One region of the Micromonospora sp. CA-269861 genome, then DNA from elsewhere that is predicted to be linked to it. Evidence: riboswitches for the same ligand, from Rfam matches in the RefSeq annotation. Region 1 holds a riboswitch; the other holds the start of a gene.

Region 1 (14,094 bases):
TGACCGGTGCGCTCACGTCGGTGTACGTCTGCCACGCGCCGGTCGCCGGCACGGTGGCCGTGGCGACCACCGGTCCGTCAACCGCACCCGCGCGGACCTCGATCCGACCGCCGGCGGCGGCGGAGGCGGCCCGGAACCGGATCTCGGTGATGTTGGTCAGGTCCGCCGGGGCCACCGACCACCAGTCGCCGTCCTCGATGAACCCGATGTTCTGGCCGCCACCGGCGGTGTCGGCGCCGGTCTCCCGCTGCACGCCGGCGTCTCCGCCGCCGGTGCTCACCGGGGCACGCCCGGTGGCGGTGAAGTACTCGGCCTGCTTCTGCTTCGGCTGGAGGACCTCGATCTGCCGGCCGGTCAGGGCACCGGCACCGCCGGCACCACCCTTGTCGGTGTAGGTGGCCTCGAAGACCGCGAAGACGTTCGCCTCGGCGCCGTGCCCGGAGGCGAGCGACGTCTGGACGGTGCCGGTGCAGCCGGTGTGCTGCTCCAGCGGGTGGGCGTGCTCGTCGTGACCGAGCAGCACCTGCAGCCCGACCCGGTCACAGTCGATCTGCCCGTCCTCGGGGTCGGTCACCTTGATCGAGTAACGGACCTGGTCGCCCCAGTTGAAGAAGCCGCCGTCCGGTGGGAACTCGATGGAGACCGTCGGCGCGGTGTTGCCCACGGTGACCGGAACGTTGGCCACCGCGGTCCGACCCTTGGGGTTGGTGACGGTGAGCTGGGCGGTGTAGTTGCCCGCCGTGGCGTACGTGTGGGTCGGGTTGGCCTCGGTGGAGGACTGCCCGTCGCCGAACGTCCAGGCGTAGGTGAGCGTGCCACCGTCCGGGTCCCGTGAGCCGGCGCTGGAGAACGTGACGGTCAACGGCGCCGGACCCGAGGTCGGGTTGGCGGACGCCGCCGCGATCGGTGCGCGGTCACCGGCGGTGTAGTCGATCCGGTAGACGCCGGAGTTGTCGTTGTTGCCGCCGAAGCCGCTGCCCCACTCGATCAGGTACAGCGCGCCGTCCGGGCCGAACTCGAAGTCCATCGGCCGGATCATGCTCAGCCCGGTGAGCAGCTGGTTGATGTCCACCAACGACTTGCCGTCGGGGGTCACCTGCATGGTGTACATCTTGTTCTGGTTCCACTCACCGAGCAGCGCCTTGCCGTCGTAGTACGCCGGCCACTTGCGGTTCGAGTTGAGGTCGGCGTCGTACCGGTAGACCGGGCCGCCCATCGGGGCGCCACCGCCACCGATCTCCGGGTAACGCGCGTCACCGGCGTACCCGTAGTCGACGGTCGCCGGAACCACCGGCGGGAGGTTGGTCAGGCCGGTGTTGTTCGGCGAGTTGTTCACCGGCGCGGCGCAGTCGAACTTCGCGCCGCTCGGGCCGGACGGGAACGTGTAGTCGTTGTACGCCTCGTTCGTGCCCGTGCAGTACGGCCAGCCGTAGTTGCCCGGGGTGACGATGTTCCACTCGACCAGACCGCGGGGGCCCCGGTTCGGGTTGTCCGCGTTGGCGTCCGGTCCGTAGTCCGCTACGTACAGCGTGTTGGTCTTCGGGTCGGTGCCGATCCGGAACGGGTTGCGGAAGCCCATCGCGTAGATCTCGGGACGGGTCTTTTCGGTGCCCGCCGCGAAGAGGTTGCCCGACGGCACGGTGTACGTTCCGTCGTCCTCCGGGTGGATCCGGATCACCTTGCCGCGCAGGTCGTTCGTGTTGGCGGAGGTGCGCTGCGCGTCGTAGTCCTGGCGGCCCGACCGCTCGTCGATCGGCGAGTACGAGTTCGACTCGAACGGGTTGGTGTTGTCACCGGTGGCCAGGTAGAGGTTGCCGTCGCCGTCGAAGGCCATGCTGCCGCCGGCGTGGCAGCAGGTGTTGCGCTGGGTGTCGACCCGCAGCACCTGCTTCTCGCTGGCCGGGTTAATGGTGTCGCCGGTCACCGTGAAGCGGGACAGCAGGTTGCGGGTGACCCCGTCGTTCGGGGCGTAGTACAGGTACACCCAGTTATTGGTGGCGAAGTCCGGGTCGAGCCGGATGCCGATGAGGCCGTCCTCGTTGCCGGTGAAGACGTCCAGGTCGACGGCGGTGACGGTGTTGCCGGTGTCCGGCTTCACGATCTGCACGCGACCGTCGCGCTCGATGTAGAAGACCCGCCCGTCGGGGGCGATGTCCAACTCCATCGGGTTGCTGGTGTTGCTGTCCAGCGTGACCTTCTCGAAGTTCGAGGTCTTCGAGGCGCCGCAGTCGGCGTTCTCGACACCTGCCGCGGTGCGGATGCCGCCGAGCAGGTGGGAGAGGAAGCCGGGCTCGGCGTACGACTCCCGGGTGTGCCCGCCTCCGGTGTACCAGGACCGACCACCGTCGAAGTCCTGACACCAGGCGATCGGGTGGTCCGCACCCATCGCGCCGGCGCCGGCGGTGTAGCTCTTCTCGTCCAGGCTGGCCAGCACGTGGACGTCCGGCCGGGGGTTGGTCTGGTAGTTGTACCACTCGTCGAACCGGGACCAGCGGTCCGGCAGTCCGGCAGTGGACGGGTGGGCGTGATCCTCCACCTTGACTGTGGCCTGCTGGTTCTGCGGGTGGTTGGCGAAGTACGCGCCGACCAGGTCGCCGTACCAGGCCCAGCTGTACTCGGTGTCCGACGCCGCGTGGATGCCGACGTAGCCGCCGCCCGCCTTCACGTAGCGCTCGAACGCCGCCTGCTGGTCGGCGTTGAGCACGTCACCGGTGGTGGAGAGCCAGATCACCGCCTTGTACTTCGCCAGGTTGGCGTCGTTGAATGCGGCGCCGTCCTCGGAGTTGTCCACGGTGAATCCGTTGTCGACGCCGAGTTGTTGGATGGCGGCGATGCCGGTGGGGATGGAGTCGTGCCGGAAGCCGGCGGTCTTGGAGAAGATGAGGACGGAGAAGGGATCGGCTGCGGCCTTTGGCGCCTTCGGCGCCACCTGGCTGACCGGGGATGCGGCTTTCGCATCCCGTGGGGGGACCTGGGCGGCCGCCTGGGCGGGCGCGCCGAACAGGGTGGTCGAGGCCATGGCCAGGGAGATCAGGGTTGCGGTGATGGGTACGCGGGCACGACGAGAACGGGACACGCCGCCTCCTGTGTCGTAGTGACAGAGCTCGCGGGAGTCGGCACGCCGAAGGCCGTCCCTGATGGAGCCGGTGGTCACACCGTGCCAGGGTGTCCCCACCGACATTTTGTCGAATCGCTGAACAAATTAATTCGGCTGGCTCGATGTCGGGCAAGATGCGGACGGGTAACGGTTCTGCAACGGGGGGCGACATTCCGAACAGGACCGCATGAAGTGCCCCATGGATCTTGATCGTTCTGACGCGGCCCGGTCCACCGGCCGCCGCCGCCCCCTCGCCTTGGCAGCCCGGCGGATCTGTCGTACGGTGACACGCAAGTAACCCACGGGAGCCCGGTGTACCGGGCTGAGAGGGGGGCTGACAGCCCCCGACCGTCGAACCTGATCCGGGTAATGCCGGCGCAGGGAGGAGCGTTGCCGTGCCGTCCCTGGGGCGATTGCATCTCATCACCGACACCCGACCCGGTCGCGACCCACTCGCCGTGGTTCGCGCCGCCCTCACCGTGGCCCACGCCGACCTGGTGGTGCAGGTCCGGGTCGAGGATTCCGCCACCGACCGCGAGGCGTACGACCTGACCCGGCGGGTGCTGGCGCTCTGCACGCCGTACGGGGCAACCTGCCTGGTCAACGACAGGTTGCACGTGGCGCTGGCGGTGGGAGCCGCCGGTGGGCACGTCGGTGCCGACGACCTGCCGGTCGCCGCCGCCCGCCGGGTGCTCGGCCCCACCGGCGTGCTGGGGGCCACCGCCCGCGCGCCGGGCACGGCGGGCGAGGCCGTCGCGGCGGGAGCCAGTTACCTCGGCGTCGGGCCGTGCCACACCACCAGCACCAAGACCGGCCTGCCGGACCCCATCGGGCCCGCCGGGGTACGCGCCGTCGTCGACGCCGTCGACGTCCCGGTCATCGCCATCGGCGGAGTGACAGCCGCGCGGGTGCCGGAGCTGAGGGCCGCCGGGGCGTACGGGGTGGCGGTTGTCGGTGCCGTCTCCACAGCCGCCGACCCGGCACGGGCGACCGCCGAGCTGATCGAGGCCCTGACGTGCTGACCGGCCGGTACCCGTCAGCGCCGTCGAGCGACCGGGTCCGGCCGGACGTGGCAGTGGTGGGGGCGGGGCCGATCGGGTTGGCGATCGCCTGGCGATGCGCCGGGCGAGGGTTGCGGGTGGCGGTGCACGATCCGGCACCCGGCTCGGGGGCGTCGGCGGTGGCCGCCGGCATGCTCTCCCCGGTCGCCGAGGCGTACTTCGGTGAGCGGGAGCTGACCGGGTTGCTGCTGGCATCCGCCTCCCGCTGGCCGGCGTTCGCCGCCGAGCTGACCGAGGCCGCCGGAGTCGGGATCGGCTACCGGACCGAGGGCACCCTGATGGTCGGGCTCACCGGCGACGACCTGGCCGAGGCGCGGCGGCTGTGGGCGTACCAGCAGGGTTTGGGCCTGCCCGTGACGCCGCTGCGCCCCAGCGAGCTGCGCGACCGCGAACCGGCGCTCGCCCCACGGGTGCGCGGCGGCGCGCTCGCGCCCACCGACCACCAGGTCGACCCCCGGCTGCTGGTGCCGGCGCTGCGCGCGGCTGCGCAGCGGGCCGGCGCGGTGCTCGTGCCACAGCCGGTCCGACATTTGTCCGATGTGGATGCCGGGGTCACGGTGGTCGCCGCCGGCTGCGGGGCCGCCGCGCTCACCGGCCTGCCCGTGCGGCCGGTGAAGGGCCAGATCCTCCGGCTGCGCGCGCCCGACGGCGTCGCGCCGGGCTTCCGGCACGTGATCCGGGGGTACGCCGACGGCGAGCACGTCTACCTGGTGCCCCGCGCCGACGGCGAGGTAGTGCTCGGCGCGACTGTCGAGGAGCGCTCGGACACCACTGTCACCGCCGGCGCGGTGCAGCGGCTGCTGCGCGCCGGGGTCGACCTGCTGCCCGAACTGGCCGAGTACGACCTGGTCGAGGCGGTCGCCGGGCTGCGCCCGGGCACCCCGGACAACGCGCCGATCCTCGGGCCGCTGCCCGACCGGCCGGGCGTCCTGGCCGCCACCGGGCATCACCGGCACGGCATCGTGCTCACCCCGATCACCGCCGACCTGATCGCCGATCTGGTGCTCGGCGGCGTACCCGACCCGCTGCTTGCGCCCTTTCGCGCCGACCGTTTCGGCGCTGCCGCGGTGGGCGGACCTGAACCGACGATGGAGGGGGACCCGTGGAGTTGACGGTGAACGGGGCCGGACGCGACGTCGCGGCCGGCGCGTCAGTGGCGGACCTGGTCCGCGACATCGTGGCGCACCCGCGTGGGGTGGCGGTCGCGGTCAACGGCGAGGTGGTGCCCCGGACCGGCTGGTCGGCGCGGACGCTGCGCGACGGTGACCGGGTCGAGGTCCTCACCGCGGCGCAGGGCGGGTGAGCGGCATGCCGTTCGAGCTGGGTGGGGAGACCTTCACCTCACGGCTGATCCTCGGCACCGGCGGCGCCGCGAACCTGCACGTGTTGGAGCAGGCGATCCGGGCGTCCGGAACCGAGCTGGTCACCCTGGCGCTGCGCCGGGTGGGCACCGCGCCGGGCTCCACCGGTGGGCTGCTGGACCTGCTGGACCGGTGCGGCGTACGCCTGCTGCCGAACACCGCCGGCTGCCACACCGCGACCGAGGCGGTGAAGGTGGCCCGGCTGGCCCGGGACGCGTTCGACACCGACTGGATCAAGCTGGAGGTGATCGGCGACGAACGGACGCTCCTGCCCGACGGGGTGGAACTGCTCCGCGCCGCCGAGGAGTTGGTCGCCGACGGCTTCACAGTGCTGCCGTACACCAGCGACGACCCGGTGCTCGCCCGCCGTCTCGCCGACGTGGGCTGCGCCGCGGTGATGCCGGCCGGCTCCCCGATCGGTTCGGGGCTCGGCATCGGCAACCCGCACCACATCCGACTCATCCGACAGGGTGTGGACGTGCCGGTGATCCTCGACGCCGGCATCGGCACCGCGTCCGACGCGGCCCTGGCGATGGAGCTGGGCTGCGACGGGGTGCTGCTGGCGAGCGCCGTCACCCGGGCCGCCGACCCGGTGGCGATGGCCACCGCGATGCGGTACGCGGTCGAGGCCGGGCGTCTGGCGGCCGGCGCCGGCCGGATCGAGCGCCGCTTCCACGCGCTCGCCTCCACCCCCGACGAGGGAAGACCCGACCTGTGACCCCGCCGTCCGGAGTTGTCGTGTTGACCGATCGGCTCGTCGCGCGGGCCGCGCTCGACCGGGTCGTGGCGGGAGCCGTGGCCGGGGGAGTGCGCTGGGTGGTGCTGCGGGAGAAGGACCTGCCCCGCGCCGAACGCGCCGCCCTCGCGGCCGACCTGCGCGCGATCCTCGCCGACGTCGGCGGAACCCTCATCGTTGCCGGCCCGGACCCGCTCGGCGGCGACGCCGTGCACCTGCCCGCCGCCGGCCCGTACCCGCCGCCGGCCCACGGCCTGGTCGGCCGCTCCTGCCACCACCAACCCGAGCTGAACCGCCTGACCACCGAGCAGTACGCCACGGTCTCCCCGGTCTATCTCACGAAGACGAAGCCGGGTTACGGCCCACCCCTGGGACCGAATGGCCTGCGAACGCTGGTCGAGGCCAGCCCGGTGCCGCTGCTGGCCCTGGGCGGAGTGGAAACCCCACAACAGGTAACCGCCTGCGTCCAGGCGGGAGCCGTCGGCGTGGCGGTGCTGGGCGCACTCATGCGAGCAAAAGACCCCACCGAAACAGCAGCCACCCTGACCAGCGCTTTCCAAGAGGCGGTCACCCCTGAGCTGACCCAAACCCGGCGCGGAGGCACCAGGTCTCCACGACAGGGGCTGCGGCCGACCGTGCCCACGCAGGGATCAAGCCTGACCGCCCGAAGTGGGCACGGTCGGCCGCAGCCCCAAACCGCAACCAAGGAGGAGAAGTGACACCGCGCACCATCCTCACCATCGCCGGCTCGGACTCCGGCGGCGGCGCAGGTATCCAGGCCGACCTCAAGGTCTTCGCCGCGCTGGGCGCGTACGGCACCAGCGTCCTCACGGCGGTCACCGCGCAGAACACCAGGGGTGTCGACGCGGTGCTGCCGCTGCCCCCGCGCACTGTCACCGAGCAGTTGGACAGCGTGCTCACCGATTTCACCGTCTGCGCGGTGAAGACGGGGATGCTCGGCACCCCGGCGATCGCTGACGTGGTGGCCGAGGCGGCCCGGGACGGTCGGCTGCCTCAACTCGTCGTGGACCCGGTGCTGGTCGCCACGAGCGGTCACCGGCTCGGCGTGGTGGGCGCGGTGGAGCGGCTGCTGCCGTACGCCAGGGTGGCGACCCCGAACTGCGCGGAGGCCGCGGCGATCACCGGACGCCCGGTGGACGACGTGGCCGCGATGGTCGTGGCCGCCGAGGCGCTCGCGGCCGGCGGCCCGGAGTACGTGGTGGTCACCGGGGGCGACCTGGACGGGGGCGAGGCGGTCGACGTGCTGCACGGCGGCGGCGTCACCACCCTGTTGCGCGCGCCCCGGGTGACGACCCGGCACACGCACGGCACCGGGTGTTCGTTCTCGGCGGCGATCGCCGTGCGGCTCGGTCTGGGCGATCCGGTGCCGGCCGCCGTGGGGGCCGCCAAGGAGTACGTGCTCCGTGCGCTGACCGGCGCGCGGAGCTGGGAGCTGGGCGCGGGGCGCGGGCCGCTGAACCACTTCGGCTGGTCCGCTTGATCACCAGGGAGGCTGTCATGCACGCACGAGGCAAGGTGTACGTCGAGGGTTCGCGGCCGGATGTCCGGGTGCCGTTCGCGGAGGTGGGACTGACCGGAGATCTTCCGCCGGTGCGGCTCTACGACACGTCAGGTCCCGGTTCCGACCCGGAGGTGGGGCTGCCGCCGCTGCGCGGGCCGTGGATCGCCGAGCGGGGTGACGTGGCGCCGGTGCGAGGTGCGGGCACGCCACTCGCCGGGGTGGACGGTCGCCGGCCCACCCAGCTCGCGTATGCGCGGGCCGGCGTGGTGACGCCGGAGATGGAGTTCGTGGCGATCCGGGAGAACGTCGACCCGGAACTCGTGCGGGCCGAGATCGCCGCCGGCCGGGCGGTGCTGCCGCTCAACGTCAACCACCCGGAGTGCGAACCGGCGATCATCGGCAAGGCGTTCCTGGTCAAGGTGAACGCCAACATCGGCACCTCGGCGGTCAGCTCGTCGGTCGCCGAGGAGGTGGAGAAGCTCACCTGGGCCACCCGCTGGGGCGCGGACACCGTGATGGACCTGTCCACCGGCAAGCGGATCCACGAGACCCGCGAGGCGATCGTGCGGAACTCGCCGGTGCCGATCGGGACGGTGCCGATCTACCAGGCACTCGAGAAGGTCGGCGGCGACCCGGTGAAGTTGAGCTGGGAGGTGTTCCGGGAGACCGTGATCGAGCAGGCCGAGCAGGGCGTGGACTACATGACTGTGCACGCCGGAGTGCTCCTGCCGTACGTGCCGCTGGCCGTGGACCGGGTCACCGGGATCGTGTCCCGGGGCGGTTCCATCATGGCTGCGTGGTGCCTGGCGCATCACGAGGAGAACTTCCTCTACACCAACTTCGAGGAGCTGTGCGCGCTCCTCGCCAGGTACGACGTGACGTTCTCCCTCGGTGACGGGCTGCGTCCCGGCTCCATCGCCGACGCCAATGACGAGGCGCAGTTCGCCGAGCTGCGCACCCTTGGCGAGCTGACGAAGGTCGCCTGGGCGTACGACGTCCAGGTGATGATCGAGGGCCCCGGTCACGTGCCGATGCACAAGATCAAGGAGAACGTGGACCTTCAGCAGGAGTGGTGCCACGAGGCGCCCTTCTACACGCTCGGTCCGCTGACCACCGACATCGCCCCGGCGTACGACCACATCACCTCGGCGATCGGCGCCGCGATGATCGGCATGTTCGGCACCGCGATGCTCTGCTACGTCACGCCGAAGGAACACCTCGGCCTGCCGGACCGGGACGACGTGAAGGCGGGCGTGATCGCGTACAAGATCGCGGCACACGCGGCGGACCTGGCCAAGGGGCACCCCGGCGCGCAGGCCTGGGACGACGCCCTGTCGAAGGCGCGGTTCGAGTTCCGCTGGGAGGATCAGTTCAACCTCTCACTGGACCCGGAGACGGCACGCTCGTACCACGACGCGACCCTGCCCGCCGAGCCGGCGAAGACCGCACACTTCTGCTCGATGTGTGGCCCGAAGTTCTGCTCCATGAAGATCACCCAGGAGCTCAAGGAGTACGCGGCACGCGGCATGAAGGACAAGTCGGAGGAGTTCGTCTCTGGCGGCAGCCGGGTCTACCTCCCGCTCGCCTGACCCACCCGGTTCCCCCCGGGGCACGGCCGGGCCGTCCTCGCGGCGTCCCGGGGGGCAACCCGAGTGGATCAGGTGGCGGCCGGTCGGTACGCCTGCGCGGCGCGGTGAGTCGCGGCGGTTCAGTCGCGGTGGTGTCGGCCGGTGGAGCGCAACGACCGGCGGCTGTTCTCCTGCTCGGGCTCGTTGTCCGACACCGGCTTGCTCAGACCGGCGACCCAGTCGACGAATTCCTCGTCCTGGGTCGCCAGCGGCTCGGCCGCGTCCGGCGTCCTCGGGTTCTCCTCGTCGGCGCGGGACCGGTTGCGGCGGAACAGCCCGCCGAGCCGCCCTCGCCGGGAGGGCTGCTCTGCCACCTTCGGAGCTGCCGACGTGGCGTCGGTGGGTGCCACATCGCCGCTGTCTGCGGCGGCGCTGGTGCCAGCCGCGTCGGAGGGCGCGCCGAGCGTGCCCGGGAACCCCGTCGGGCCGGGGTGTTCGGCCGGAGCGGTCGTCTCGCTGGCTTCGGTCGGCGCTGTCCGTGCCGTCGAGCTGTCCTGCGATCCCGTCGACCTGGCACGTCGCGAGGTGTCGAACGCGTTCCAGGTGCCGGCCCGGCTCAGGTCCGGCAACGGTGCCCGATGCCGGGGCCTGGGCGTCGGCCCGGTCGGCTCGTCCGACCCGCTCGATCCCTCCGATGACGTTGCCCCCGTTGTCTCCGGCGCGGAGGTCTGCGGTGGCACCGTCCACGTCGAGGTGACCGGCCAGGCCGACGGCGCGGGCGTCCACAGGTCGGCGTCCGGGTCGCTGGCGGCGGCCCCGAACAAGCCGGCCGTGGGGACGTCCTCGGCGGGCCGTGCGCTGCCGGTGCCACCGGCCGCGGCGACTGCGGAATCGGTTGTCGCGTCGGCCGGTGCTGCCTTGCTGCCCGTGCCGGTCTTCGGAACGCGCGGAGATGGCGCGGCTTCCGCACCGGCGTCGCCGGTCGCGGTGGTCGATGTGTGCGTTCCGTCGGTCGCCGTGGTCGGGGACTCCGGGCTGGCCGGCACCTGCGCCGCGCCGGTGCCGGCGGTCGTCGAGGTGGCCGGCGCTCGCTTCGCGCCGGTGGCGGGGCTGGCAGGTGCTCGCTTCGCGCCGGTAGCGGTGGCCCGGGCTGCTGCCGTGCCGGAGGACATGGCCGAGGCGACCTCGGAGGTCGAGCTTGACCGCTCACCCGGGGTCTCCTGGCCGGGTACCGGAGTGGCGGCGTCGGAGCCGGTGCTGTCGGCGGACCTGCCCGGCCGGGCACCCTTCGTGGCACGGCCGGTGACCGTCCCGCTGGTGGCCGTCGCGTCGGCGGTCGTCGCGCTGGTGACCGTTCCGTCGGTGGTCGTCGCGCTGGTGACCGTTCCGTCGGTGGTCGTCGCGCCGGTGGTCGTCGAATCGGCAGGGGACGTGTCGTCAGCCGCGTCGGAGGTGGGGGCGTCCGGAGTGGTCTTCGACTTACGGGTCCGTCGTGGCTTGATCGCCGGCGGCGTCTCGTGCGTGCCGTGGTCGGCCGTGCCCGAGCTGGTCGCCTCAGTGCCGGTCGCGGCCGCGCTGGTCCGGGCCGTGCCCCCGGTGGCGGGGACGGAAGCGTCCGAGCTGATCGGCGTGGTCGGCGCGTCAGTGCTGGTGGTGCCGGCACCGGGTGCGTCAGTGCTGGTGGTGCCGGCACCGGGTGCGTCCGTGCTGGTCGGGACGGCACCGGGTCCGTCCGTGCTGGTCGGGACGGCGGCGGCCTTGCGGGTGGTGCGTCCACCGGTCGGACCGCCGCTCGTGCCCGTCGCCGTGCTGCCGGTCGGCTCGTCGACCGCGCGGCCACCCGCCGGGGTCGTGGTGTCGGCGCGTCCGGCCGTGGTGCTGGTCGGGGTGGCGTCGGTGCTGGCCGAGGGCTCGGTCCTGGCGGGGACGTCATCCCGGGTCGCCGGGGGCGTCTGCCCTGCGGCGGTGAACTCACCTGTCGGCGCGGTCAGCCAGGCTGCGGGCTGAGGCGGACCGGCGGGAGTCGGGCCGACGGGAGACCGAGGAGCGGCGGGAGACGAAGGAGCGGCGGAAGACGAAGGAGCGGCGGGAGTCGGGACGTGCTGGCCGCTCGCGGTGGTCGTCGGCCAGTCCCAGTGGGCCGGGACGGTGCGTACGCCATCGGGGTCGCCCGCTGCCCACGGACCCGCAACGACGCCGCCAGGTTGTGCGGTGGCCAGCTCGGCGTTTGTCGTCTCCGTGTCGGTGCGCTCGGCGGCGTCCCGGTCGTCCGCCGACGCGGTGCCGGGCAGCGCCGGGCCGGCGGGCAGGGGGCGCAGGATGGCGGACGGCTCGATCGCCTGCGGATCGGCGGTACGGGTGCCCGTCGGCCAGCGCAGCAGTGCGGCGGCGGCCGCGCCGAGTGCTCCGGCGAGAATCGCGATCAACGAGCCGTAGTAGGGGGTGGCCTGGTAGCGGTCCACTGCGTCGCCCGGGCCGGCGGTCAGGTAGGCGAACGCCACAAGCACCGGGCCGGCCACCCCGGTGGCCCCGCTGACAAGTGGGGCCTGGCCCCGCCAGCGAGCCAGCCCGGCGGTCGCCGCGCCGGCGAGCAGCGCGATGGTGGGCAGCAGGAGCAGCGCCAGGCGCTGTGCGGCGGCGGCGTCGAGCCAGCTCGGCTCCAGTACGCCGAGCCGGACGGTCGGCAGCGGGCCGGCCGTGCCGAGCGACGGTAGGACGGAGATCAGCGCCAGCAGCCAGACCGCGCCGGCCACGGCAGCCATGTTCCAGCCCAGCTCGGGGCGGAACAGGACGGCGATCGCCGCGCCGGCGCCGATCACCGCACCGACCACGGCGCAGATGCCCACCGCCCAGACCGGGTCAACGGAGATCAGCTCCGCGGCGCGGGCGGGCTGCATGCAGAGCGGGGCGATGACGGTGGCGCCGAGCGCTGCCGCGCCACCGACCGCCAACTGCCGGCCGGTGCTGGCCGCCGGGGCGTCGCGGCGGGCGAGGCGTCCGGTCAGGACGGCGCCGGCGACGGCGGCGTTCGCGGCGAACCAGCCCACCCAGACGAGCTGGGCCGGCCACTGGTTGACGGTCGTACCGGTGAATGCGCCGGTCAGGCGGACGATGCCGAAACCGTACGCGACGCCGAGCTGGCCGGCTCCGGCCAGCACGCTCACCCCGAGCGCCGTGAGCAGCAGTCTGCCCCAGGTCCGAAAGGCCATGTCCGGCACGTTACGCACCTGGTACACCCGATCGCCACCGGCGCGCCGCGCGGCACGCCGGTGGCCATCGGCGGGTCTACTTGAGTTCGACCAGCCGGGCCAGGTAAGTCGTATCCCCGACATTGGTCAACATGTGCACAGCGCCCGGGTCCCGGTAGACCACCCCACCGGTGGGCTCGTCGGCGTCGATCCGGGTCCCGTCGACGGTCTGTACGACGTTCTTGGCACCCTCGATCGCCACCACCAGGTAGGGGTGGTCGTGCCGGTGCAGCGGTTGCCGCTCGCCCGGTTCGAGGCGGATGTGCCAGACCCGGACCCGGTCGTTCTCGTACACGATCTCCTGACCCACCGGTCCGAGTTCGGTTCCGTCGATCACGTCGGTCATCGTGCTCCGTCCAGTTGGGGCAGCACCTCGGCGGCGATCAGCTCAAGGTGGTCGAGATCATCGAAGTCGATCAGGCGTAGGTGGACCCGCGTGGCGCCGATCGCGGCGAACTCACCGATCCGTTGGGCGAGCTGCGCGGGGGAGCCGACCACCGGGTCCTCCGGTGGCAGCGCGCTCTTTTCGTGCAGGGGCGCGGCCCGACGCTGGGCCTCCGCGTCGGTCCGGCCGATGGCGACGACGATCCCGGCAGAGAGCACCAACGGGTCGCGCCCGGACTCCGTCCGTCCGGTGCGCTCACACGCCTCGCGCACCCTGTCGTACGCCTCGGCGGTGGCGGCCACCGACTTGAACGGCATGTTGAACTCGTCGGCGTACCGGGCGGCCAGCTCGGGTGTGCGCTTGGGGCCGCGCCCGCCCACGATGATCGGCGGCCCGGGCACCTGCACCGGCTTGGGCAGGGCGGGAGCGTCCACCAGCCGGTAGTGGTCGCCGGTGAAGCTGTAGGTCTCGCCGACTGGGGTTCCCCACAACCCGGTGATCACGTCAAGCTGCTCGGCCAGCCGGTCGAAGCGCTCGCCAACCGCCGGGAACGGGATGCCGTACGAGGTGTGCTCGCGCTCGTACCAGCCGGCGCCGATGCCGAGGTCAACCCGTCCACCGCTCATCTGGTCGACCTGCGCGACCATCACCGCGAGGGGGCCGGGCAGGCGGAACGTGGCCGACGTCACCAGGGTGCCGAGCCTGATCCGCTCGGTCTCCCGGGCCAGCGCGGCGAGGGTCAGCCAGGCGTCCGTCGGGCCGGGCAGGCCCGGGTCGGCGCCCATCGACTGGTAGTGGTCGGCGCGGAGGAAGCCCTCGTAGCCGCAGGCCTCGACCAGCCGGGCGAACCGGAGCTGGGTGTCGTAGCTGGCACCACGGTTCGGCTCGGTGAAGACCGACACCCGCATGGTCAGTGTCCTTCCGCGCCGGCGGTGGCCGGCTGCTCGCGTTCCATCAGCAGTTCGTGCAGGTCGGCGCTGACCTGGGCGACGTCGGCCAGGTGCGCGTTGCGGCCCAGGGTGCGGGGCCGGGGAATGGCCACGTCGACGACCTTGCGGATCCGGCCGGGGCGGGGGCTCAGCACGACCACCCGGTCGGCGAGCAGCACCGCCTCGT
Region 2 (14,094 bases), 690 kb from region 1:
GCGCCGTACGCGTCAGCCTTCGGCGAGGCGGGCTTCGATTCGGGCGATCTTCCCGGTGAGCGCGTCGGTGACCCCGGGCCGGACGTCGGCCTTGAGCACCACACTCACCCGGGGCGCCCGCGCGGCGACCACGTCGACCGCCTGCTTCACCACCGCCATCACCTCGTCCCACTCGCCCTCGACGGTGGTGAACATGGCATCGGTCCGGTTGGGCAGGCCGGACGCACGGACCACCCGCACCGCCTCGGCCACCAGGTCACCCACGGAGTCGTCACCGCCGAGCGGGGTGATCGAGAACGCGATCAGCATGTGCCGATCGTGCCAGTAAAAACGGGTGCGCGCCGGTCGGGCGGTGGCTACGGTACGGACATGCGTAACTGACGCCCCACTTCCGAGCCGGCCCGCCGTCCCGCGTCGCGGTCCGTGCGCTCCCGGGCGTCCCGCATCCCCTCCCCGCCGACAGGCGGCGATGGCCCTGGCAGACCCCGGTGAGCAGTCCCTTCCCCACTCGACCGTCGCGCGACGACGGTCACCAGCCGATCCGACCGACCGCCGCAGCGCGGGACCGGCCGTGCCGGTCGGCATTGAAGGAGGCCCGGATGCCTGCCAGGCGTAACCCGAAGAAGACCCGTACCCCGAGAGCGACGCCACTCGGCGTCGACCCGGCGGCCGGCCACGGCCCGCTGCCACCCACCCTCACCGACCTCGACCTCACTGCCGAACCGGCCCTACCGGCGGCGCTGGCCGAGCCGGCGTTCCCGGCGGTGCTGGCCGAGCCGGCGTTCCCGGCGGTGCTGGCCGAGCGGGCGCTGCCGGCGGTGCTGGCCGAGCGGGCGCTGCCGGCGGTGCTGGCCGAGCCGGCGCTGCCGGCGGCGGTCCCGGACGAGGTGGCGCTGCCGGTCGACGTGCCGGCAGCGGTCGATGTACTGGCAGCGGTCGACGTGCCGACGGTTGTCGACGCGCCGACGGTGGGAGATCTGCCGAAGCCGACCGGGCGACCGGCGGCACCGACGGCCGGGCCACCGCAGGGCGGCGGCAACCGCTCCGGCGGCGGCCGCAGTCAGCAAGCCGGCCAGGCCCGCCGCTACGCCTTCCGCCGCAGCTGATCAACCCACCCCACCCCACCCTGCCCCAATGCACCCCGCACAGCCCCCGCTCCGCCCCAGCCCACCCCGCTCCGCCCGGCCCGGCCCGGCCCGGCCCGACCCGCCGATCTTGCACTTCCTGTCCCCGCATTACCGGCAAATCGGGATGAATCAACGACAGAAATCGCAAGTTCGGCGGGCCGGGCAGAGCGGGCTGGGCGGAGCGGGCCGGGCGGGCGGGGCGGGGTGGGCTGGGGCTGGGGCGAGGGCTGCGGCGGGGCGTGGGCGCGGGGTGGTGACAGCAACATCAGGGATGTAGTGGCCTCCGCCGCCGACGAGGCCACTACATCCCTGATGTTGTGCGGATCTTGGCGGCGTGCGCAGCGGGGCGGCGGGCAGGCGGGCAGCGGGCAGCGGGGTGGCGGGTTCAGCTGATCAGGGGGCGGAAGGTGCCCAGGAGGACGCTCGTGGTCAGGGCGGCTGCGGCCAGCACGACGGCCCCGGCGATGAGGAGCGTGTCGGCGTGGGTGAAGCGCTGCTGGCGGGCGACGGTACGGGGGGTGCCGGCGTCGAAGCCGCGCGCGTCCATCGCCACGGCCAGTCGGGTGCCTCGACGGATCGCCCCGACCAGTAGCGCGAACGCGGTGGAGGTGAAGAGTCGCAGCTTCGCCACCGGATTGCGTCCCGCGTCGACGCCCCGCGCGCGCCGAGCCATGCTGATCATCTGCCACTCCTGGCCGAGCAGTGGCACCAGCCGGAACGCGGCCAGCGCCCCGATGGCGAACCGGGCCGGCGCCTTCGCGTTCTGGATCAACGCATCGGCCAGGTCGGTGGGGTCGGTGGTCGCGAAGACGATCACACCGGGCAGCGCCACCGCGAACACGCGCAGCACCAGGCCGAGCGCGGTGAGCAGCACGCCGGTGCTCACCAGCACCGGCCCCGCGTCCAGCAGGACCCGGCCGGACCGGTCGGCGGCGAACAGCACGAGGGTGACCAGGATGCCGGCGGCGCTGAGCAGCAGTGGCCAGGCCCGGCGGGCCAGCACCCGGTAGCGGATGCCGAACAGCGGCAGGACTGCCAGTTCGAGGGCGATGGCGATCGCCGGGGCGACCGGGTCCAGGGTCGCCAGCAGGATGAACGAGAAGGCAAGTGCGGCGGCGACCTTCGCCACCGGGTTGCGGCGGGCCAACGGCGCATCCGGCGCGGCGACCGGCTCGATGCTGATCATCTGTCGTCGTCCGAGGTGCGTCGCAGGGTGACGGTGCGGTCGGCGAGCGCGGCGACGAAGTCCGCGTCGTGGGTGACAGTGACCACGCCGTGCCCGGCGTCGCGCAGGTCGGCGAAGAGGTCGACAAGTTCCCGCCAGGTCCGCCGGTCCTGGCCGAAGGTGGGTTCGTCGCAGATCAGCAGGCGTGGCGCGGTGGCCAGGGCGGTCGCCACGCTCAGCCGCCGCGCCTCGCCACCCGAGAGGGTGTACGGGTTGGCGGCGGCGAGCCGGGCCAGCCGTAGCCGTTCCAGCAGCCCGGCCACGGTCTCCTTGACGACCGCCTCGGGTTGACCGGTGCGGCGCGGGCCGAGCGCCAGCTCGTCGAAGACCGTGCTGGTGACGAACTGGTGCTCCGGGTCCTGGAAGACCGACCCGATCCGTCGGGCCAGCGCGGGGGCCCGCCACCGGTGCGGGGGAGTGCGGTGGTCCGTGCCGGCCAGTTCGGCGGACGCGGTGACCCTCCCGCTGCCCGGCCGGAGCAGACCGCCGAGCAGCAACGCCAGGGTGGACTTGCCGGCACCGTTGGGTCCGCGTACGGCGAGTGCCTCGCCGGCGCGTACCGCGAGATCGGTGCAGCCCAGCCGGGGCGGCAGGCCGAGCCGGTCGGCGGTGAGCAACAGCTCCCCGGGGCCGGCGGTGGCCGGCCGGGGCGCGATGGGGTGACCCGGCACCCAGACCCCTCGGCGGCCAGGGCGGCGCCGTGGGCGGCGAAGACCGCCTCGGGCGTGCCGTCCGCGCGGACGCCGCCACCCGGTTCCAGGACGACCACCCGGTCGACGAGCGGCAGCGCCTCGGCGACCCGGTGCTCCACCAGGATCAGCGTGGTGTCGGCGTCCAGCGCGCCGGCCACCGCGTGTCGGACCAGGTCGGCTCCGGCCGGGTCGAGGTTGGCGGTCGGCTCGTCGAGCAGCAGCAGGGCGGGGCGCAGGGCCAGCGCGCCGGCCAGGGCGAGGCGTTGCTGCTCGCCGCCGGAGAGCGCGGCGGTGTGGCGGTCCCGGGAGTACGGGAAACCGACCCGGTGCAGCGCCTCGTCCACCCGGGGCCAGATCTCGTCGGCCGGCACTCCCCGGTTCTCCAGCCCGAACGCGACGTCGTCGCCGCAGCGCGCCATCACCAGTTGGGTTTCCGGGTCCTGGAAGACGATGCCGACCCGCTCCCGACCCTTGCGCGGGTCGAGCCCGTCGATCTCGACGGTGCCCTCCTGCTCGCCGGAGTCCTCGGGAAGCAGCCCGGCCAGCGCGCTGAGCAGTGTGCTCTTGCCAGCCCCCGACGGCCCGAGGAGCAGAACCCGCTCCCCGGCCTCGACCCGCAGGTCAACGCCGCGCACAGCCCAGGCGCGCCGTCCAGCGTGCCGCCACCCGAACCCCCGCAGCAGTACTCCGGCCACCAAACCCACCCCCTCCCGGCCCGCGCGCCCCCACCCACAGTTGTTGATCAAGAGGTTTGCGTCAGAAATTCGGCTTCCGTTGACGCAAACCTCTTGATCAACGGGACAGGGTCAGATCAGGGCGCGGTCTCGGCCTACCGGGAAGCGGTCCAGGACGCCGGTGTTGGCCAGGGCCTTCGTCAGCAGCCAGCCGCCCGCGCCGGCGATCACGGTGGCGCTGACGATGGTGAGCAGCGCGTACGGGATGCGGTAGTCGGTCAGCTCGTAGTCGACGTTCCAGACGAAGAAGTCGAACAGCGCGGCGCTGAGACCGGTCAGCGCACCGGCGAACACCGCGGTCGGCAGCCGGAACGACCGGTACCGGAAGGCGGCGAAGGCCAGCTCGGCGCCGATGCCCTGCACGATGCCCTGCGGAATCACCGTGCCGGCCCACTGGCTGCCCAGCAGCGCGGACAGGACGGCGGCCACGGTCTCGCAGTAGAGCGCGGCACCGGGCTTGCGGATCACCAGCCCACCGATCACCGCCGGCATCAGCCAGACGCCGTAGAGCAGCGTCTGCGCCGGCGGGAAGAAGGCGAACGCGCCCTCGGTGGCGCTCCAGACCAGGCCCCAGGCCCAGAAGATGACGCCGAAGGCGACCGCGATCACCGAGGCGACCACGATGTCGATGGTGCGCCAACGGTTGGTGGTGTTGTCCATGGTTTGCTCCCAGTTCAAGTGAAGAGAACCAGGAGAAGACGCACGCCGCGTCCGGTGGCACCGGACTGCGGCGCGGCTGGAGGTCGACCGAACTCCCTGCGCTGGCATTACCCAGATCAGGTTCGAGGGTCTGCGGGCGTGCCCGCACTCTCAGCGCTGTGCGCTCCCCTGTCGGATATGAAGTTGTCTCGCTGACGCTAGCACCGACCTGGGCGCGGGCCCAGCAGGGCATCCGCCTGACCTGCGGGAGCGACCGGCCCACCGCCGTCTGGGTACGCTTCCGATCATGCGGGTTGACGCGCGAGGCTTCACGTTCGAGGTGACCGTCGAGGGTCCACCGGACGGCGTACCCGTCCTGCTGCTGCACGGTTTTCCTCAGCACAGCGGCGAGTGGGACGACGTGGTGCCGGCGCTGCACGCGGGCGGGCTGCGCACGTACGCGCTGGACCAGCGCGGTTACTCGCCCGGCGCCCGGCCCACGGCGGTGGCCGACTACCGCATCCCCGAGCTGGTCACCGACGTGGTGGCGGTGCTCGACGCGCTCGGGCTGGACGCCGTCCACCTGGTCGGCCACGACTGGGGCGCGATCGTGGCCTGGGCGGTCGCCGCCCGGCACCCCGAGCGGGTCCACACGCTGACCGCGGTGTCCGTACCGCATCCGGCGGCCATGGCGCACGCCCTGACCACCGACGGCCAACAGAAGGCCCGCTCGTCGTACATCGCCCTGTTCCGCAAGCCGGACAAGGCGGAGAAGGTGCTGCTGGCGTGGCACGCCACAGCGCTGCGCAAGCTGCTCGGCGGGGTGGGCGACACGTCCCGGGTCAACCGGTACGCAGACCCGATGCGCGAGCCGGGGGCGCTCACCGCCGCGCTGAACTGGTACCGCGCGATGTCCCGCGCCGACCTGGCCGGCGTCGGCCCGGTCGCGGTGCCCACCACGTACGTCTGGAGTGACAAGGACGTCGCCATCGGCCGGACCGCCGCCGAAGCGTGCGCGGCGAACGTCACAGGGGACTACCGCTTCATGCAGTTGTCCGGGGTGAGTCACTGGATCCCGGACGCGGCGCCGGCCCCGCTCGCCGAGGCGATCCTGGCCCGAGCCGGCGGAACGGCCTGAGCGGCGGTGGACGCCAACGGGCCAGGGTCGCGGCGCTCGATCGCGGCGCAGCTGCGCGTGCTGGGCGTACGCCCCGGCGCGACGCTGCTGGTGCACGCCGCCCTGCGTCCGCTGGGCTTCGTCAGCGGCGGCCCGCACGCGGTGGTGCTCGCCCTGCGCGACGCGCTCGGCCCGGACGGCACGATCGTCGTGCCGACCCACACGCCCGACAACAGCGACCCCCAGCAGTGGCGCAACCCGCCGGTGCCGGCGGACTGGTGGCCGCTGATCCGCTCGGAGATGCCGGGCTTCGACCCGGCGGTCACCCCGAGCCGGTTCATGGGTGCGCTCGCCGAAACCGTCCGCGGCTGGCCCGGCGCGCTGCGCAGCTCCCACCCGCAGGTGTCGTTCGCCGCACTCGGGCCGGCCGCCGAGCAGGTGACCGCCGGGCACACAGTGGCGGACATGCTCGGCGAGGGCTCCCCGCTGGCCCGCCTCTACGACCTGGACGCCGACGTCCTGCTGCTCGGCGTGGACCACTCGGTGAGCACCTCGCTGCACCTGGCCGAATACCGCCGCCCCGGCTCGCCCCGGGAGCGGCTCGGCGCCGCCGTGCGTACCGCCGACGGTGGTCGGGAATGGGTGTGGTGGCAGGACGTACGGCTCGACGCGGACGACTTCGCCGTGTTGGGCGGGGACCTGGAGGCCACCGGGGCGGTACGCACCGGACCGGTCGGCGCCGGGACCGGCAGGTTGATGCGCCAGCGGGCGGCTGTCGACTTCGCGGTTCGTTGGCTGGCCCGCAATCGAACGACGGAGGACGTATGACGGTGAGTGCCGAGGACTACCTGGCAGTGGTGACCGAGACGATCGGCCGGGTGGCCGCCAGTCAGCGGGAGGCGGTGGGGCGGGCCGCCGACCTGATCGCCGAGGCCGTCCGAGCCGACGGCGTGGTGCACGCGTTCGGCACCGGGCACTCGGAGGCCCTCGCGATGGAGATCGCCGGACGGGCGGGCGGTCTGGTGCCGACCAACCGGATCGCGCTCCGCGACCTGGTGCTGCTCGGCGGTGAACCTGCCGAACGGCTCGGCCCGCTGCTGGAACGTGACCCGGCCGTCGCGCACCGCCTCTACGAGTTGGCCCCGGTGCGCCCCACCGACGTCTTCGTGCTCGCCTCGAACTCCGGGGTCAACGGCGCGATGGTGGAGTTCGCCACGCTGGTGAAGGAGCGCGGGCACGGGCTGGTGGCGATCACCTCGGCGCAGCACTCCGGCCGGATGACCTCCCGGCACCCGTCCGGGCGCAAGCTGAGCGACCTCGCCGACGTGGTGCTCGACAACGGCGCACCGTACGGCGATGCGACGCTGCCCCTGCCCGGCGGCGGCGCGGTCGGCGCGGTCTCCTCGATCACCGCGGCGCTGCTGGCCCAGCAGGTGACAGTGGAGGTGGTGGCGCGCTTGCTGGCGGCGGGGGAGCGGGCCCCGGTCTACCTGTCGGCGAACATCCCCGACGGCGACGCGCACAACAACGAGTTGGAAGCCCGGTACGCGGGCCGCATCCGCCGCGGGTCCTGACGCTCGCCGCCGCGGCGGCCGATCTGCGTCCGCGAGATGAACGGCAGATGTCGTGAACCTGTTTCGCGCTCGGCCGGGTGGGGCATTGGCGTTGCTGCCGGCGGCCGGGACCGCCGGCAGTAGCGTCTCACCGGAGGTAGCGCGTGTCCAAGGAGACCGAGAAGCAGCGCTGGCAGCGCAACTTCGCCGACCTGTTGCAGGAGTTGCGGGTCGCCCAGACCGGCGTGCAGATCCTCTTCGCCTTCCTGCTCACCCTGCCGTTCAGTAACGGGTTCACCCAGACCAGCGAGTTCCAACGCGACGTCTACATCGTGGCGTTGCTCGCGGCGGCCGCGGCCACCGCGATGATCATCTCGCCGGTGGCGTTCCACCGGGCGCTGTTCCGGCAGGGGCGCAAGCCGGAGCTGGTCCGCTTCGCCCACCGGATGGCCACCGGTGGTCTCGCCTTCATGCTGATCGCGATGGTCAGCGCGGTGCTGCTGATCACCGACTTCGTGCTGGACCGGCCGATCGCCTTCGTGCTCAGCGCCCTGACCGGGCTCTGGTTCCTCACCTTCTGGATGCTGCTGCCGTTCGCCAGGCGCAACTGGGGTGAGGACGACATCGACGACGATGACGACGACCCGGACACGATCAACAGTCGCTGACCGCGCCGATCTTCACGCAGCGCTACCCCTGGGTAACAACCGGGGGTAGCGTGGCGGTAGTCGCGCACGTCGACGCAGCCGCACCGAGCTTCGAGGGGGCAGCCGTGACCACGACGCAGAATGGCCGACCGGCACCGGACGGCCCCGACTCCGAAACCACCGCCGGTGCCGCCGCGCCGCTGCCCGCGGAAGCCGGGCAGGTCTCCGAGAAGGAGGCCCGGCAGGTCGCCGAGGCCGCCCGCGAGTCCACCTGGGACCGGCCCAGCTTCGGCAAGGAGCTGTTCCTCGGCCGGTTCCGGCTCGACCTGATCGACCCGTGGCCCCGATCCGATCCGGACGACGTGACCCGGGCGGAGGACTTCCTCGGTCGGTTCCGCGCCTTCCTGACCACCGAGGTGGACGGCGCTGCCATCGAACGGGACGCGTCCATTCCCGACTCGGTGTTCCACGGCCTGGCCGACCTCGGCGCGTTCGGCATGAAGATCGACCGGAAGTACGGCGGGCTCGGGCTGAGCAACCTGCACTACTGCCGGGCGCTCATGCTGGCCGGCTCGGTCAGCCCGGCCATCGGCGCGCTGCTCTCGGCGCACCAGTCGATAGGTGTGCCACAGCCGCTGAAGATGTTCGGCACCACCGAGCAGAAGGACCGCTTCCTGCCCCGGCTCGCCGCCGGTGAGGTGTCCGCGTTCCTGCTCACCGAGCCCGACGTCGGCTCCGACCCGGCCCGGCTGGGCACCATCGCCGAGCCGACCGAGGACGGCACGGGCTACCGGCTCAACGGGGTGAAGCTCTGGGCCACCAACGGCATCGTGGCCACCCTGCTGGTGGTGATGGCCCGGGTGCCCGCCGCGGAGGGACGTCGGGGCGGGATCACCGCGTTCGTGGTGGACGGCGACAGCCCGGGCATCACCGTCGAGCGGCGCAACGAGTTCATCGGCCTGCGCGGCCTGGAGAACAGCCTGACCCGGTTCCACGACGTGTTCGTCCCCGCCGAGAACGTCATCGGCGGCGAGGGCAAGGGGCTGAAGATCGCCCTCACCACTCTGAACACCGGCCGGCTCTCGCTGCCGGCCATGTGCGTGGGCGCCGGCAAGTGGGCGCTGAACGTGGCCCGAGGGTGGGCCGCCGACCGGGTCCAGTGGGGACGGCCGGTGGGCGAGCACGAGGCGGTCGCGCAGAAGCTCTCCTTCATCGCCGCCACCACGTACGGCATGGAGACGATGCTCGACCTCTGCTGCCTGCTCGCCGACGACGACCGCAACGACATCCGGATCGAAGCGGCGCTGGTGAAGCTGTACGCCAGCGAGATGGCCTGGAAGATCGCCGACGAGCTGATCCAGATCCGGGGCGGGCGGGGCTACGAGACGGCCGACTCACTGGCCGCCCGCGGCGAACGCCCGGCCGCCGTCGAACAGATGCTGCGCGACCTGCGGATCAACCGGATCTTCGAGGGCTCCACCGAGATCATGCACCTGCTGATCGCGCGGGAGGCGGTCGACGCCCACCTGTCGGTGGCCGGCGACATCATCGACCCGGACGCGGGGCTGGGTCGCAAGGCCCGAGCCGGCGCGCGAGCGGGCGCCTTCTACGCGAAGTGGCTACCCACGCTCGCCGTGGGCCGGGGGCAGAGCCCCTCGGCGTACGCCGAGTTCGGCCCGCTCGCCGCGCACCTGCGCCAGGTCGAGCGGTCGTCACGCAAGCTGGCCAGGTCGACGTTCTACGCGATGTCCCGCTGGCAGGGAAAAATGGAACGTAAGCAGGCGTTCCTCGGCCGGATCGTGGACATCGGCGCCGAGTTGTTCGCCATGTCCGCGGTCTGCGTCCGGGCCACCGCCGAACGGGACAGCCGCCCGGAGAACATCGAGCTGGCCGACCTGTTCTGCCGGCAGGCGCGGGTACGGGTCGACGCCCTGTTCGCCGCACTCTGGGACAACACCGACTCGGTCGACACCGCCGCCGCGAAGCGCATCCTCGCCGGCCGGTACGCCGGCCTGGAGGAGGGCGTGCTCACCCCGTCCGACGAGCTGCCCTGGGTGGCCCGCTGGTCGCCCGGCCCGTCCACCGCCGAGGACGTCCGCCGACGCATCCCGCCGAAGCCGTAGACCGGTGGTCAGCGGGAGACCGCCCAGGCCAGCACCCCCGCCAGGATCAGACCGTTGAGCCCGGCCAGGGCCAGGTACGCCGCGGGTGGGATCTTCCTGCCCCGGCGTACGAAGGAGACCAGGACGGCGGCGTAGCCGAGCAGCAGGACGGCGATGACGACGAGGAAGTAGAACACCCGACGACCTTAGCGGCCCCGGCCGCGCAGGCCGAGTTGGCGTAGCTCCAGGGCGGCCAGCGCGTCGACTGTCGCGTCGTCGCCGCGTCGCCACGCCTCGGCGACGTCCGGGCCGATCCGGGTCAGTTGACCCAGTGGCTGGGTGGCCAGCGCGCGCAGGGCGAGCAGGTCCCGGCCGGCCGGCCCGGCGGCCAGCTTCGCCGCTGACCCGGCTCGGCGCATCCAGCGGACCCGTAGCGGCAGCCAACCGAACAGCACGATGCCGAGCGGGAAGATCAGCACCGCGACGGCGAGGGCGAGGGCCAGTTGGTCGACAAGGTGCTGCTGGTCGCGGCCGGCGTCGGCGAGCCCTCGGGCGGCGTCGGCGGCCTGCCGGAACGGCGCGGTCAGCTCGTCACCGACAAGCGGCACCCGGCGGACCTTGCTCCCGGCGTCGGCGAGGTTGTCGGCGAGGCCACTGCCGGCGCCCTCCAACTTCTGCCCCGGTACGGCGAGCTTCTGCACCAGGTCGTGCAGCCACAGCGCGCCGCGGATCGCCACGTACACCCAGGCGACGACGAGCAGGTCGGTGAGCAACTGACGGGCGGCGGTCGGAAACCGATCGGCATAGATTTTCACGCCGGCCAGCGTGCCACGAAGGTGCCGCTCCGTGCAGCCGTGACATGAGCCCGGCACGCGACCGACCGACGAGGGTTGCGCCGGCCGCGGCGCTGCTCGTCAGCGGACGCAGGTCGGGCAGGTGCCGAAGATCTCCAGGGTGTGGCTGACGTCGGCGTAGCCGTGCTGCGCGGCGACCCGGTCGGCCCAGCTCTCCACGGCCGGGCCGGCCACCTCGACCGTACGCCCGCACACCCGGCAGACCAGGTGGTGGTGGTGCCCCTCGCTGCACCTGCGGTAGAGGTGCTCCCCGCCCGGCGGGCGCATCACGTCGATCTCACCCGCGTCGGCGAGCCCCTGGAGGGTCCGGTAGACGGTGGTCAGGCCGACCCGCTCGCCGCGCTGCCGCAGCATCGCGTGCAGGTCCTGAGCGCTGTGGAAGCCCTCCATCTCGCCCAGCAGCGCGCTCACTGCCGAACGCTGCCGGGTGTTGCGCACCGCGGCGCTGCTCTCGCTCATGATCCCTCCCCGGCGTGGCTGACCGCGTCGGCCACGATGTGCGCGACGTGCTCGTCGACCAGGCTGTAGGCGATTTCCCGGCCCCGGCGCGAGCCGCGCACCACGCCCGCCCCGCGCAGCACCCGCAGGTGCTGGGAGACCAGTGGTTGCGCTGCGCCGAGCTTCTCCACCAACTCGTGCACGCACCGCTCGCCGTCGGCCAGCTCACTGACGATGGCCAGCCGAATGGGCGCGGACAGGGCGCGGAGCAACTCGCTGGCCCCGTCGAAGCCGTCGTAGCCCGTTGCGCTGGTCATCCTGCAACGGTAACCAATACCACCGACGCCCCGCTGATCAGGCTCAGCTCAGCACGACTCAGGCTCAGCTCAGCACGACCTCGTGGGGTTCCGGTGTCGGTGCGGCGGTCGGCGTGGACCGGCGGCGCACGACCCGCCAGACCCCACCGGCCACGGCCACCACCAGGAACGAGGCGATCGCCACCAGCACCACCGAGGCGCCCGGCGCGGTGTCCGCCGTAGCCGCCACCCAGACACCCGAGCCGGCGGCGAACAACCCGAGCGCCATCGCGGCGGCCATCGTGCTGCGGAAGCCCCGGGTGACCTGCTGGGCGGTGGCGACCGGCACCACCATCAACGCGCTGATCAGCAGCACTCCGACGGCCCGCATGGCGATGGTCACGGTGACCGCGGTGGCGACAGCGATCAGCAGGTTGAGGGTGCGGACCGGGAGGCCGGAGACCCGGGCGTACTCCTCGTCGTGACTGACCGCGAAGAGCGCCGGCCGCAACGCGATCATCGTGACCAGGATCGCCGCGCCGAGCACCGCGATGGTGGTCAGGTCGGCGGGCGAGATGGTGGTCAGCGACCCGAACAGGTAGGCGTTGAGGTTCGCGCTCGTCGCGTCGGAGAGGCCGACCAGGAGTACGCCGCCCGCGATGCCGCCGTAGAAGAGCAGGGCCAGGGCAAGGTCACCCGAGGTACGCCCGCGGGCTCGGACGATCTCGATGGCGATCGCGCCGATGGTGGCGGCGATCACCGCGACCAGCACCGGTGAGCGGTTGAGCAGCAGCCCCGCCCCCACGCCGGTCAGCGCCACGTGCCCCACACCGTCGCCGATCAACGCCAGCCGGCGCTGCACCAGGTAGATGCCGAGCGCCGGCGCGGCCAGGCCGATCACCAGCGCGCCGATCAGGGCGCGCTGCATGTAGGGGTACTGGAAGAGTTCCATGGCTCAGTTGCTCCACAGCCCGGCGGGCTCGTCGTAGCAGTGCGGGTGCACGTGGTCGTGGTCGGGCTCCGCGTGATGGCCGGCCGGGTCCGGCACCGCGCCGTCGTGGGCGATACGACCCTCGTGTACGACCACAGCCCGGCTGATCACCGGCCGCAGCGGGCCCAGCTCGTGGGCGACGAGCAGCACCGTTCCGCCGTCGGAGACGAAGTCGCGCAGCGCACCGGCGAACGCCTCCTGGCTGGCCGCGTCCACCCCGGCGGTCGGCTCGTCGAGCACCAGCAGCTCCGGCTGGCCGGCCAGGGCGCGGGCGATCAGGGTGCGCTGCTGCTGGCCGCCGGAGAGCGTGGACACCGGGTCACCGGCCCGGTCGGCGAGCCCGACCGCCCGCAGCGCGGCGTCGACGGCGGTACGGTCGGCTCGACCCGGTGGACGCAGCACCCCTCGACGGGCCAGCCGGCCGGAGGCCACCACCTCGCGGACGGTGGCCGGTACGCCGCCGCCGGCGCCCAGGCGCTGCGGGACGTACCCGATGCGCGCCCACTGCCGGAAACGGCGCAACGGCCGGTCGAAGAGGGTGACCGAGCCGGCGCTGATCGGCACCAGCCCGAGCACGGCGCGGATCAGGGTGGACTTGCCGGAGCCGTTGGCGCCGAGAACCGCGACCACCTCGCCGGCGGTCACGGTGAGCGAGATGTCACGGAGCACGGGGCGGCCGTCGTAGCCGACCACCCCGTGCTCGACGGTGATGACAGGTGCGGTCACGAGCAGCTCAAGGCCGTCTTCAGGGTCTGCAGGTTGGTGCGCATCACCGAAAGGTAGTCCCCGTTGCTGCCGGCGGCGAGTCCTTCGATCGGGTCCAGCACCGTGGTCTTCGCGCCGACCTGACCGGCGATGGTCTCGGCGACCTTGGGGCTCACCAGCGTCTCGAAGAAGATCGTGGTGGCCTTGTGCTCCTTGGCCTCCTCGATCACGTGCGCGAGCCGCTGCGGCGAGGGCTCGACGTCCGGGCTGAGCCCGGTGATGCCGACCTGCTCCAACTGGTAGCGGTCGGCGAGGTAGCCGAACGCGGCGTGGCTGGTCACGATCTCCCGCCGCTGGCAGGTCGCCAGGCCGTTCTTGAACTCGCTGTCCAGGGTCGTCAGGTCGGTGTGCAGGGCTGCGGCGCGGGCGGTGTAGTCGGCGGCGTGGTCCGGGTCGGCCTTGCCGAGCCGCTGGGCGAGCTGGTCGCCGATGTCGGCCAGCCGGGTCGGGTCGAGCCAGACGTGCGGGTCCTTGCCGCCGTTGCCCTCCTCGCCGTGCTCCTCCTCGTCGCCGTCGTGGTTGTGCCCGCCGGCGGACGCGTCCAGCAGCGGCTGCACGCTCGTCACGTCGAACGCCCGGTCGCCGCCGTTCTGGGCCACGGCGTCGTCCACCGCCGGCTGGAACCCCTTGAGGTAGACGATCAGCTCAGCGTCGCTGACCTCACCGACCTGGCTCGGGTTGAGTTCCAGGTCGTGCGGCTCGGCGCCGGGCTTGGCCAGGTTGGTGACCCGGACCGCGTCGCCGCCGATCCGCTCGGCCAGGAACTGGAGGGGGTAGAACGCGGCCACCACGTCGACTCGCTGGGGGTCGGCGCCGGCGGCACCACCTGTGGAGCAGCCGGCCCCGGCGCCCAGGGCGAGGAGGGCGGTCGCGGCGGCCAGGACACGGTACGTGGCGCGGTTGGTCATACCGTC

Evidence for each region. A riboswitch is a leader RNA that binds a small molecule or an ion and turns the genes downstream of it on or off. The one in region 1 is predicted to bind thiamine pyrophosphate.
Region 2: another riboswitch for thiamine pyrophosphate. It lies ahead of ACQP0U_RS25700 (ECF transporter S component); the one in region 1 lies ahead of thiE (thiamine phosphate synthase).

The regions. Positions count from the first base shown of each region.
Region 1 covers NZ_CP192014.1:6,307,017-6,321,110, reverse strand. The annotation lists gene ACQP0U_RS28960 (ThuA domain-containing protein) at 1-3,076, opposite strand, end outside; TPP riboswitch at 3,389-3,498, shown strand; gene thiE (thiamine phosphate synthase) at 3,493-4,119, shown strand; gene thiO (glycine oxidase ThiO) at 4,113-5,270, shown strand; gene thiS (sulfur carrier protein ThiS) at 5,261-5,461, shown strand; gene ACQP0U_RS28940 (thiazole synthase) at 5,458-6,237, shown strand; gene ACQP0U_RS28935 (thiamine phosphate synthase) at 6,234-6,974, shown strand; gene thiD (bifunctional hydroxymethylpyrimidine kinase/phosphomethylpyrimidine kinase) at 6,971-7,756, shown strand; gene thiC (phosphomethylpyrimidine synthase ThiC) at 7,774-9,366, shown strand; gene ACQP0U_RS28920 (hypothetical protein) at 9,486-12,554, opposite strand; gene ACQP0U_RS28915 (cupin) at 12,631-12,939, opposite strand; gene ACQP0U_RS28910 (LLM class F420-dependent oxidoreductase) at 12,936-13,886, opposite strand; gene ACQP0U_RS28905 (ABC transporter ATP-binding protein) at 13,889-14,094, opposite strand, start outside.
Region 2 covers NZ_CP192014.1:5,620,495-5,634,588, reverse strand. The annotation lists gene ACQP0U_RS25720 (thiamine-binding protein) at 13-309, opposite strand; gene ACQP0U_RS25715 (hypothetical protein) at 600-1,106, shown strand; gene ACQP0U_RS25710 (energy-coupling factor transporter transmembrane component T family protein) at 1,513-2,313, opposite strand; partial or broken gene ACQP0U_RS25705 (ABC transporter ATP-binding protein) at 2,310-3,739, opposite strand; gene ACQP0U_RS25700 (ECF transporter S component) at 3,851-4,438, opposite strand; TPP riboswitch at 4,514-4,618, opposite strand; gene ACQP0U_RS25695 (alpha/beta fold hydrolase) at 4,725-5,555, shown strand; gene ACQP0U_RS25690 (aminoglycoside N(3)-acetyltransferase) at 5,562-6,362, shown strand; gene ACQP0U_RS25685 (sugar isomerase domain-containing protein) at 6,359-7,108, shown strand; gene ACQP0U_RS25680 (DUF6328 family protein) at 7,252-7,755, shown strand; gene ACQP0U_RS25675 (acyl-CoA dehydrogenase family protein) at 7,860-9,857, shown strand; gene ACQP0U_RS25670 (hypothetical protein) at 9,866-10,033, opposite strand; gene ACQP0U_RS25665 (hypothetical protein) at 10,043-10,651, opposite strand; gene ACQP0U_RS25660 (Fur family transcriptional regulator) at 10,751-11,149, opposite strand; gene ACQP0U_RS25655 (ArsR/SmtB family transcription factor) at 11,146-11,445, opposite strand; gene ACQP0U_RS25650 (metal ABC transporter permease) at 11,510-12,376, opposite strand; gene ACQP0U_RS25645 (metal ABC transporter ATP-binding protein) at 12,380-13,141, opposite strand; gene ACQP0U_RS25640 (metal ABC transporter substrate-binding protein) at 13,138-14,088, opposite strand.